2 regions of the Cupriavidus sp. 05N40 genome follow, and region 1 is predicted to be linked to the other one. Evidence: riboswitches for the same ligand, from Rfam matches in the RefSeq annotation. Region 1 holds a riboswitch; the other holds the start of a gene.
The links. Region 1 has a riboswitch for glycine ahead of gcvT (glycine cleavage system aminomethyltransferase GcvT). Riboswitches for the same ligand answer to the same signal wherever they lie in the genome.
Positions count from the first base shown of each region.

Region 2: another riboswitch for glycine. It lies ahead of AC1DO7_RS31740 (D-amino acid dehydrogenase); the one in region 1 lies ahead of gcvT (glycine cleavage system aminomethyltransferase GcvT).

Region 1 is NZ_JBFTND010000017.1:34,834-39,578, reverse strand. It holds gene gcvP (aminomethyl-transferring glycine dehydrogenase) at 1-938, opposite strand, end outside; gene gcvH (glycine cleavage system protein GcvH) at 1,053-1,433, opposite strand; gene gcvT (glycine cleavage system aminomethyltransferase GcvT) at 1,523-2,650, opposite strand; glycine riboswitch at 2,752-2,884, opposite strand; glycine riboswitch at 2,906-2,993, opposite strand; gene AC1DO7_RS06535 (UvrD-helicase domain-containing protein) at 3,203-4,745, shown strand, end outside.
Region 2 is NZ_JBFTND010000186.1:312-5,406, forward strand. It holds partial or broken gene AC1DO7_RS31735 (GTPase domain-containing protein) at 1-1,204, shown strand, start outside; glycine riboswitch at 1,488-1,614, shown strand; gene AC1DO7_RS31740 (D-amino acid dehydrogenase) at 1,663-2,979, shown strand; gene AC1DO7_RS31745 (acyl-CoA synthetase) at 3,021-4,658, opposite strand; gene AC1DO7_RS31750 (Crp/Fnr family transcriptional regulator) at 4,808-5,095, shown strand, end outside.

The DNA.
Region 1 (4,745 bases):
CGGCCGGGCATGGAGCGCTTGAACGCGTCCTTGACCGCCATGTAGCCGGCGTGCGGGCCGCCAAAGCCCAGCGGCACGCCGAAACGCTGCGAGTTGCCCACCGCCACGTCGGCGCCCCATTCGCCGGGCGCGGCGATCAGGGTCAGCGCCAGCAGGTCGGCGGCGGCCACCACCAGGCCGCCGGCGGCGTGCACGGCGTCGGCGATGGCGCGGTAGTCGGCCACGTCACCGTTGACGCCCGGGTACTGCAGCAGCACGCCAAAGGCATGGGCGCCGGCAGCGTCGGCCGCGGGGCCGACCTTGACTTCGATGCCCAGCGGCAGCGCGCGCGTGCGTACCACTTCCAGCGTCTGCGGCAGCACGTCGTCGGCCACGTAGAAGGTGTTGGAAGCGTGCTTGTTGACCCGCTGCAGCAGCGTCATGGCCTCGGCCGCGGCGGTGCCTTCGTCGAGCATCGAGGCGTTGGCGATATCCAGGCCGGTCAGGTCGGTGACCATCTGCTGGAAGTTCAGCATGGCTTCCAGGCGGCCTTGCGAGATTTCAGGCTGGTACGGCGTGTAGGCGGTGTACCAGGCCGGGTTCTCGAAGATATTGCGCAGGATGACGCCGGGCGTCAGCGTGTTGTAGTAGCCCTGGCCGATAAAGCTCTTGAGCACCAGGTTCTTGCTGGCCAGGCCGCGCAGCCTGGCCAGGGCGCCTTCCTCGGTGAGCGGCTCGGTGAACTCGCCCAGCGGCATGCCGTCGCGGCGGCGGATGGCGGCGGGAATGACGGCGTCGATCAGCGCGGCACGGCTGTCGTAGCCGAGTACCTTGAGCATGTGTTGCTGCTCGGCGGCATCGGGGCCGATATGACGGGAAGCAAAGGCGTCGCGCGCCTCCAGTTCGGCCAGCGTGGGCCGGGCACCTTTGGCTGCGTTCATGGGCAGGGGGGCGTTCATGGCAAGAACCTCGTTGGGCGCAGGGCGGCGGGTGGTCAGCCGCGCCGCCGTGCATCAGTCTTCAGTCGCCGCTCCCGTGGCAGGCAAGCCTCGCGGGAGCGGCAGGGTGTCGCGTCAGGCGCCGACGTTGGCCTTGTAGGCGTCCACCGACATCAGGCCGTTGACGTCGTCGCTGTTGGCCGGCTTGAGCTTGAACAGCCACGCATCGAAGGCGTCGGCATTGACGCTTTCCGGCGCGGCGACGGCGGCTTCGTTGACGGCGATCACTTCGCCGGCCACCGGCGCGTAGATGTCGGAAGCGGCCTTGACCGATTCCACCACCGCCAGCGCGTCGCCTGCGCCGACCGACTTGCCCACTTCCGGCAGCTCCAGGAACACGATGTCGCCCAGCGCGTCCTGCGCGTGGTCGGTGATGCCGATGGTCAGCGTGCCGTCGGCTTCGACGCGCACCCATTCATGGGACTCGGTGTATTTCAGGTCGGCGGGGAAATTCATGGGATTCTCCAGATTCAATTTGTTTTTTCAGCGCCCGCCGGGCGGAGGCAATCCGTCGCCGGCGGGCGCGCTGTGACCGGTGCGAGCGTTCAGCTCACGAGTGCCTTGCCATTGCGCACAAACGGCAGTTTAACCACAGTCGCGGCGAGTTTGCGGTCGCGGATCTCGACCTGCACCTCGGCGCCGAGGGCAACGTCGCGCGGCAGGCGGGCAAATGCGATGGACAGGGACAGCGAAGGGCTGAAGGTGCCGCTGGTGATCTCGCCGTCGCCGGCAGTGGTGATCACCTTCTGGTGCGCCCGCAGCACGCCGCCTTTTTCACGCAGGATCAGGCCGACAAACTGCTGGGTCTGGCCGCCGGCGACGAGCGCCGCCTTGCCGGTGAAGTCGCGCTCGCTCTGCAGGTCCACGGTCCAGGCCAGGCCGGCGTTGAGCGGCGAGGTGTGGATATCCATGTCCTGGCCGTACAGGTTCATGCCGGCTTCCAGGCGCAGCGTGTCGCGCGCGCCGAGGCCGGCCGGGCGCACGCCGGCAGCGACCAGCTTCTCCCACAGGCCGGCCACGTTCGCGGCCGGCACCACCAGTTCGAAACCATCCTCGCCGGTGTAGCCGGTGCGCGCCACCATGACTTCGCCCAGGGCGGGATCCTGCACCACGATGGCGTTGAAGGGCTTGAGGGCTTCGCTGGGCTGGGTGGAGGGGAAGGCGCTCCACACCTTGGCGCGGGCGTTCGGGCCCTGCACGGCGACGATGGCCAGCGGCGCGGCGCCCGCGGGGGCGTTGTCGCCGCGGCGCGGGGTGATGGTGACGCCGCTGCCGGTGGCGGCGTTGCGCGCGGTGATCCATTCGATATCGCCGGTCGCGGTGCTGGCATTGACTACCAGGCGGAAGCGGTCCTCGGCGAAGAAGTAGACGATCAGGTCGTCGATGACSCCGCCGCTCTCGTCGAGCATGCAGGAATAAAGTGCCTTGCCCGGCGTCTGCAGCTTGTCCACATTGTTGGCCAGCAGGCCGCGCAGGAAGGCGCGCACATTGGCGCCGGCCAGGTCGACCACGCACATGTGGGAGACGTCGAACATGCCGGCGTCGGTGCGCACGGCATTGTGTTCTTCGATCTGGGAGCCGTAGTTGACCGGCATGTCCCAGCCGCCGAAGTCGACCATGCGGGCGCCGAGTGCGCGGTGGATGGCATTGAGGGGCGTGGCCTGGAGCGTCATGTAGTCCTCGGGGGAAGGCGGAAATCTCGGTTCGAAAACGAAAAAAGGGTCATCCGCCGCCAGACCCGGCGCGCCATGGCGCTGCCAGATCCGCCGCGYCGGATGACCCCTCTGTCCTCGATACCTGAGAGATTACAAGGCGGTCCGGTGGACCTGTGCCCTGCGCGCCCCTTCGGTGGGCACGCTCGCCGTCGCTTGCGCGCGTGGCGGGTGCCGCTCTCCAGAGTACGGCGTGCATCGTGTGCATATTGCAAGCCGATCCGACCAGTCCATGGTGCCTGAGAGTTTTCGGGTGATACCCCTTCGGCGGCGCAAGATCTGCGCGCTCTCCCGGCCGGATGGCGCGACTCTACAGGCAGCCCCGGTGGCTTGTCAACGCGTGGCGCGCGGCACGGCACCGGCACCCCGGGGCCGGCAACCCGGCGTGTTAACATCTGCGGCTGCTGTCGCTTGCGGGGACATCACCCCGGTGCCGCAGTCTTCACAGGCAGCCCTGGCCGCGTCGTCTTCGCCAGCCATTTCGCCATCCGCTTCCGCCACCACGCCAAACGCATGACCCACGGACTCAATCCCGCCCAATCCGAAGCCGTCCGCTATCTCGACGGCCCCTGCCTGGTGCTGGCCGGCGCCGGTTCGGGCAAGACGCGGGTGATCACGCAGAAGATCGCGCACCTGATCGAGGACAAGGGGTTCGAGCCCAAGCATATCGCCGCGGTGACCTTCACCAACAAGGCCGCCAAGGAGATGCAGGAGCGTATCGCCAAGCTGATGGAAGGCAAGACCACGCGCGAGGGCCGCCGCATTCCGCTCAAGCAGATGACGGTCAGCACCTTCCACTCGCTCGGCGTGCAGATCCTGCGCGCCGAGGCCGAGCACGTGGGGCTGAAGCCGCGCTTTTCCATCATGGACTCGGACGACTGCTTCGGCCTGGTGCAGGAGCAGCTCGCCACCACCGACAAGAAGCTGATCCGCAGCGTGCAGAGCACCATCTCGCTGTGGAAGAACGGCATGGTCGATCCAGAGACCGCCATCGCCACCGCCGAGAGCGCCGACGACCACCAGGCCGCGCTGGTCTACCGCAACTACGTGGCCACGCTCAACGCCTACCAGGCGGTGGATTTCGACGACCTGATCCGCCTGCCGGCCGAGCTGTTCGCGCGCGACGAAGCGGTGCGCATGAAGTGGCAGAACCGCCTGCGCTACTTCCTGGTCGATGAATACCAGGACACCAACGCCTGCCAGTACCAGCTGCTCAAGCTGCTGGCCGGCGGCTCGCACCTGCGCGCGCCGGCCTTCACCGCGGTGGGCGACGACGACCAGGCCATCTACGGCTGGCGCGGCGCCACGCTGGACAACCTGCGCCTGCTGCAGACCGACTTCCCCGATCTCAAGGTGGTCAAGCTGGAGCAGAACTACCGCTCCACCGTGCGCATCCTGGAGGCCGCCAACGCCGTCATCTCCAACAATCCGAAGCTGTTCGACAAGAAGCTGTGGAGCGAGCACGGCATGGGCGACCCCATCGCCATCAACCCGATGAACGACGAGGAGCACGAAGCCGAGTCGGTGGTGTTCCGGCTCTCGGCGCACAAGTTCGAGCGGCGCGCGCAGTTCCGTGACTACGCCATCCTCTACCGCGGCAACCACCAGGCGCGCCTGTTCGAGCAGATCCTGCGGCGCGAGCGCATTCCCTATGTGCTGTCGGGCGGCCAGAGCTTCTTCGACAAGGCCGAGATCAAGGACATCTGCGCCTACCTGCGCCTGATCGCCAATCCGGACGATGATCCCGCCTTCATCCGCGCCATCACCACGCCGCGCCGCGGCGTCGGCAACGCCACGCTGGAAGTGCTGGGCACCTTCGCCGGGCAGGCCAAGGTCTCGCTGTTCGAAGCGGCCATGATGGGCGGCATCGAAGGCAAGCTGCAGCCGCGCCAGCTCGAGCCGCTGCGCGTGTTCTGCGAAGCCATGGTGCGCCTGGCCGGCCGCGCCGCCAGCGATCCCGCCACCGAAGTGCTCGACGACATGATGGAAGGCATCCACTACGAGGCCTACCTGTACGACACGTTCGACGAGCGCCAGGCCCAGTCGCGCTGGACCA
Region 2 (5,095 bases), on a different contig from region 1:
CATGCAACAGCGGATTGAGGCGGTATTGGGTAGACGCATCGGCATTCCCGTGCTCCACTGCTCGGTGGCAAAGTACTTCCATGCCAGGCAGGCCTCGGCCGGCTTCCGCGAGCGACTGCTGCGGCAAAGCAGATTGTCGGCGCTGGTGACCAGCCTTTCCGCCTGGGGAAACCAGACCGGTCAGGCGAGCCGGGCGATTGCAGCCATCAGCGCTGTGGAAGGCGTTATGCGGGATGTCATGCAATCCGGCGACGAGCCCTGCCTGCAAGCACGCATAGCCTGCGTCCAGAAGGAAATCGCCGAGCTTGAACAGGCAAGGGAACACCTGCATTCGCTCGCGCGCCTATGGCATCGGCAAGTCTATTCAACAGTACTGGGGCGTGCCGCGAAAGCAATGGAACGTCTGGACGGCACCGCCGAGGCTCCGGAGGTGCAGGCGTTCTTCACCTCCACGCTTGACCAGATGAAGGAGGACTTGAGCAAGCTTTGGTGCGAAATGGAGCGACAGCTGCACGAAATCCTTGGCGGCGCGGGGAAGCAACTCGAGAATCGCACAACGCAGGCGCTCCACATGCCGTGGTCCGGCGGCAGCTTCGCGCCAGGCACACCCGGCTCACTGGATGCCATCCGCATCCCAGCTAGCCCGGCATTGCGTCTGACGCGGCTTGTCAATAGCGCAACCGGGCCAATAGCAGGCGGACTGGAAGCCGCTTCGATAAGCACAAAGGCACTCGGCAATCTCCTCTACGAAATTGCCGGGTCCACCGGGATAAGGCTGGTCAGGACGGAGGCTCTCCGTCGAGCTGGCCTCATCACAAGAGCATCGGGAAGACTAGCGGCATTCAGCCCGTTGCTAGCAACCATCCTCGACCTCTATCTGCATTTTCGGGAAGAGAAAATCGAGGATGCCAAACGGCGCTACGTTACGGACCTGCGCCGCTCGCTTCGCGCTGCATTCAGACAGCACGCCGAAGCATCGGCGCTAGGCACCAGCAATGCCATCGAGAGGTTCGGAAACACGGCTCTGGACAACATCGCGGCAAATCTGACTGGTCAACTGAAGGATATGCTGGAACGCCAGGCCATCAGTATCGGGCTTGGCAAGCAGTCGGAAGAGGTAGCCGACCGCTGCAAAGCACTGAAGCAGCAATTGCATGATGCACTCAACGGTGCCACGCCGCGGATACCAGGCACTGCACCTTGAACCCTATTGCCATATTGGTCCGCCACCTGTAAAAGCCTGCGCTACTCGTGCCCTGCTCCCGAGCTCGCCGGCTCCAAAAATTGGCCGGCCAGACTGCTACAGAACCTTGCTACAGCGCGCGGCCCGGCGGCGGGGCGCCGCCGGGCCGCCATACTGCCCTTGCAGTCTCTCTGCAACGCGTGCTATGTTGCGGCTTCCAGGAGAACGAGACACCTCCGCCGTATCAGGTGGGTGTCTCTACCGAAGGCGTACCCCTGAAACGCTCAGGTGCAAAAGACTGGAAACCGAACAAACTGGAGAGCGCCGGACCGCACACCGACCAGGTAAGCGGCACGCGGCCGCCGAAGGGGCAAGCCGGTACCCGTGGTGGGTGCGGCGAATCTCTCAGGCAAAAGGACAGTGGGGGCAGGCAGGCCAGATGGCTTGCCTGCCCCTTTTTGCTATCCGGAGCCTGAGAAATGAAAGTCATCGTGATGGGAGCCGGCGTGATCGGCGTTGCGTCTGCGTGGTACCTGGCCCGTGCCGGGCACGAGGTCGTGGTGCTGGAGCGCAATGCGGGCGCGGCCCGGGAAACCAGTTTTGGCAACGGCGGGCAGATCTCGGTCAGCCATGCCGAGCCTTGGGCCAACCCGGCCGCGCCGCTGAAGATGCTGCGCTGGCTCGGGCGCGAGGATGCTCCGCTGCTGTTCCGCCTGCGCGCAGATCCGGCGCAGTGGTCGTGGGGACTCAAGTTCCTGCGCGAGTGCACGGCCAGTCGCTCCACCCACAACATGATCCAGCTGCTCAACCTGGGCACCTATAGCCGCGCCAGCCTGCAGGCGCTGCGCGCCGAGACCGGCATCGAGTACGACCACCTCACGCGCGGCATCCTGCATTTCTATACCAGCCAGAAGGAATTCGACGCGGCCGTCGAGCCGGCGCGCATCATGCGCGAGCTGGGCTGCGAGCGCCGCGTGATCGGGCCGGACGAAGTGGTGCGGCTGGAGCCGGCGCTGGCGAATATCGCGCCGCGTCTGGCGGGCGCCACCTATACCAGCGAGGATGAATCGGGCGATGTGCACCGCTTCACCACCGCGCTGGCCGCGCGCTGCGAAGCGCTGGGCGTGCGCTTTCGCTATGGCGTGCGGGTGCAGCGCCTGCATGCCGAGGGCGGCAGCATGCACGGGGTGGAGATTGCCGACGAGACTGGCGGCTACCAGATCGAGAGCGCGGACGCCTACGTGCTGGCGCTGGGCAGCTTCAGCCCGATGCTGGCGCGCCCGCTCGGGGTCAAGCTCGACATCTATCCGGCCAAGGGCTATTCGGTGACGCTGCCGGTGCTCGACAGCGAGCGCGCGCCCAGCGTGAGCCTGACCGACGACGAGTACAAGCTGGTGTTCTCGCGCTTTGGCGACCGCCTGCGCGTGGCCGGCACAGCCGAACTCAACGGCTATGCGATGGATCTGAACCCGGTGCGCTGCGAGGCCATCGTGCGGCGCACGCTGGAAGTGTTCCCGGGCATGAGCCGACCGGAGCTGGCGAAATTCTGGACCGGGCTGCGCCCTGCCACGCCGGGCAACGTACCTTATATCGGCGCCAGCGCCATCGGCGGGCTCTACCTGAACACCGGCCACGGCACGCTTGGCTGGACGCACGGCTGCGGCTCGGGCCGTGCGATCGCGGACATCGTCAGCGGCCGCGTGCCGGAGGTGGATTTCGCCTTTACGGGCGCGCTGCCCGCCGGTGGCACGACGCGGCCGGCGACGCTGGCGTCCGCGCAGCGGGCCGTCCACTAGCCCCCGGCCCCGGKGGCGCCGGCCGGCGCCACCGCGCGTGGCTAGACGTCGATGGCCGTGTCCGACTTGACCTTGCGGCGCAGCTCGAACTTCTGGATCTTGCCCGTCGAAGTCTTGGGCAAGGGCCCGAAATACACGGCCTTGGGCACCTTGAAGCCAGCCAGCAAGGTGCGGCAATGCGCGATCAGTTCCTCGGCCGTGGCGCTGGCGCCGTCTTTCAGCTCGACGAAGGCGCAGGGCGTTTCGCCCCACTTGGCATCCGGCTGCGCCACCACCGCCGCGGCCAGCACGGCCGCATGGCGGTAGAGCGCGTCTTCCACCTCGACGCTGGAGATGTTCTCGCCGCCGGAGATGATGATGTCCTTGCTGCGGTCCTTGATCTTGACGTAGCCGTCCGCCGTGCGCACGCCCAGGTCGCCGGTGTGGAACCATCCGCCGGCGAAGGCTTCGCGCGTGGCCTTCTCGTTCTTGAGATAGCCCTTCATGCAGATATTGCCGCGGAACATGATCTCGCCGATCTCCTCGCCGTCGGCGGCCACTGGCTGCATCGAATCCGGATCGAGCACCGCCACCCCGGCCTGCAAGTGGTAGCGCACGCCCTGGCGGGCCTTGCGGGTGGCGCGGTCTTCCTGCGACAGCGCGGCCCAGTCGTCCTGCTCCGCGCACACCGCGGCCGGGCCATAGGTCTCGGTCAGGCCGTAGACGTGGGTCAGCTCGAAACCCATTTCTTCCATCTGCGCCAGCACCGCCGCGGGCGGCGGCGCACCGGCCACCATGCCGCGCACCGGGCCGCGCAGGCCTTCGCGCCAGGCCGGCGGCGCGTTGACCAGCGCGGTGTGGACGATGGGCGCGGCACAGTAATGGGTCACGCCTTCGTCGCGCATCAGGTCGAACACCAGCTTGGGCTCGAACTTGCGCAGGCACACATTGATGCCGGCGCGCGCGGCGATGGTCCAGGCAAAGCACCACCCGTTGCAGTGGAACATGGGCAACGTCCACAGGTAGACCGCGTGCTTGGGCAGGTCCCACTCGAGGATGTTGGACACGGCATTGATGGCTGCGCCGCGATGGTGGTAGACCACGCCCTTGGGGTCGCCGGTGGTGCCCGAGGTATAGTTCAGGGCGATGGCGTCCCACTCGTCGGCGGGCCATTGCCAGGCGTAGTCGGGATCGCCCGAGGCCAGCAGGGTTTCGTAGTCGGTCTCGCCAAAGCGCGGCGCGTCCTGCGGGCCCAGCGCATCTGCCACCGCCACCACCTTCAGGCCGGGGATTTCGTTGCCGATCTGGCGCGCGAGCTCGGCGAACTCGGTATCGGCCAGCAGCACCTTGGCCTCGCCATGACGCAGCATGAAAACCAGGTTGGCGGCGTCGAGCCGGATGTTCAGCGCATTGAGCACCGCCCCCGCCATCGGCACGCCGAAGTGCGCTTCCACCATGGCCGGCGTGTTGGGCAACAGGACCGCCACCGTATCGCCCCGGCCGATGCCGAGGCCCGCCAGCGCGCTGGCCAGGCGCCGCGCACGAGCGTAGGTCTCGCGCCAGGTCTGGCGCAGCGGGCCATGCACGATGGCCAGGCGCTCGCCATAGACTTCGGCGGCGCGCGCCAGGTAATCGATGGGCGTGAGGGGAACGTGGTTGGCCGGGTTCTTGCCCAGGCCGGTGTCGAAATCGCTTGGCATTGCTTGGTCTCCGCTTGCGCCTGGCGCTGCGGGCGCCGCCGGTCGCTGTTACTTTTTGCAGGGCAAGGCTATCATCCCACACGACAAAGCTTTGTCGTCCGGATGACAGTGCCCCGCCGGGGCGCGCTCTCCGGGTTGAATCCAGATCAATGTCCAGCCATCCACCCGCGTCCTCCCAGCCCGGCCTTCCCGCACCACCCCCCGCTGCCACGCCTGCGTCGCCGGCTGCCTTGCTGTCCAGGCACGAGTGGTACGCCTCGCTCGCGCCGGCCCACCAGGCGCTGGCCGCACGGCAGGTGGTGGTCCAGGACTTCGCCGCGGGCGCCTTCGTGGCGCGCCGGGGCGAGCCGTCGCGCTACTGGATCGGGGTCGAGAACGGACTCATCAAGCTCGCCGTGTATACGCCGGACGGGCGCGGCTGCACCTTCTCCGGCGTG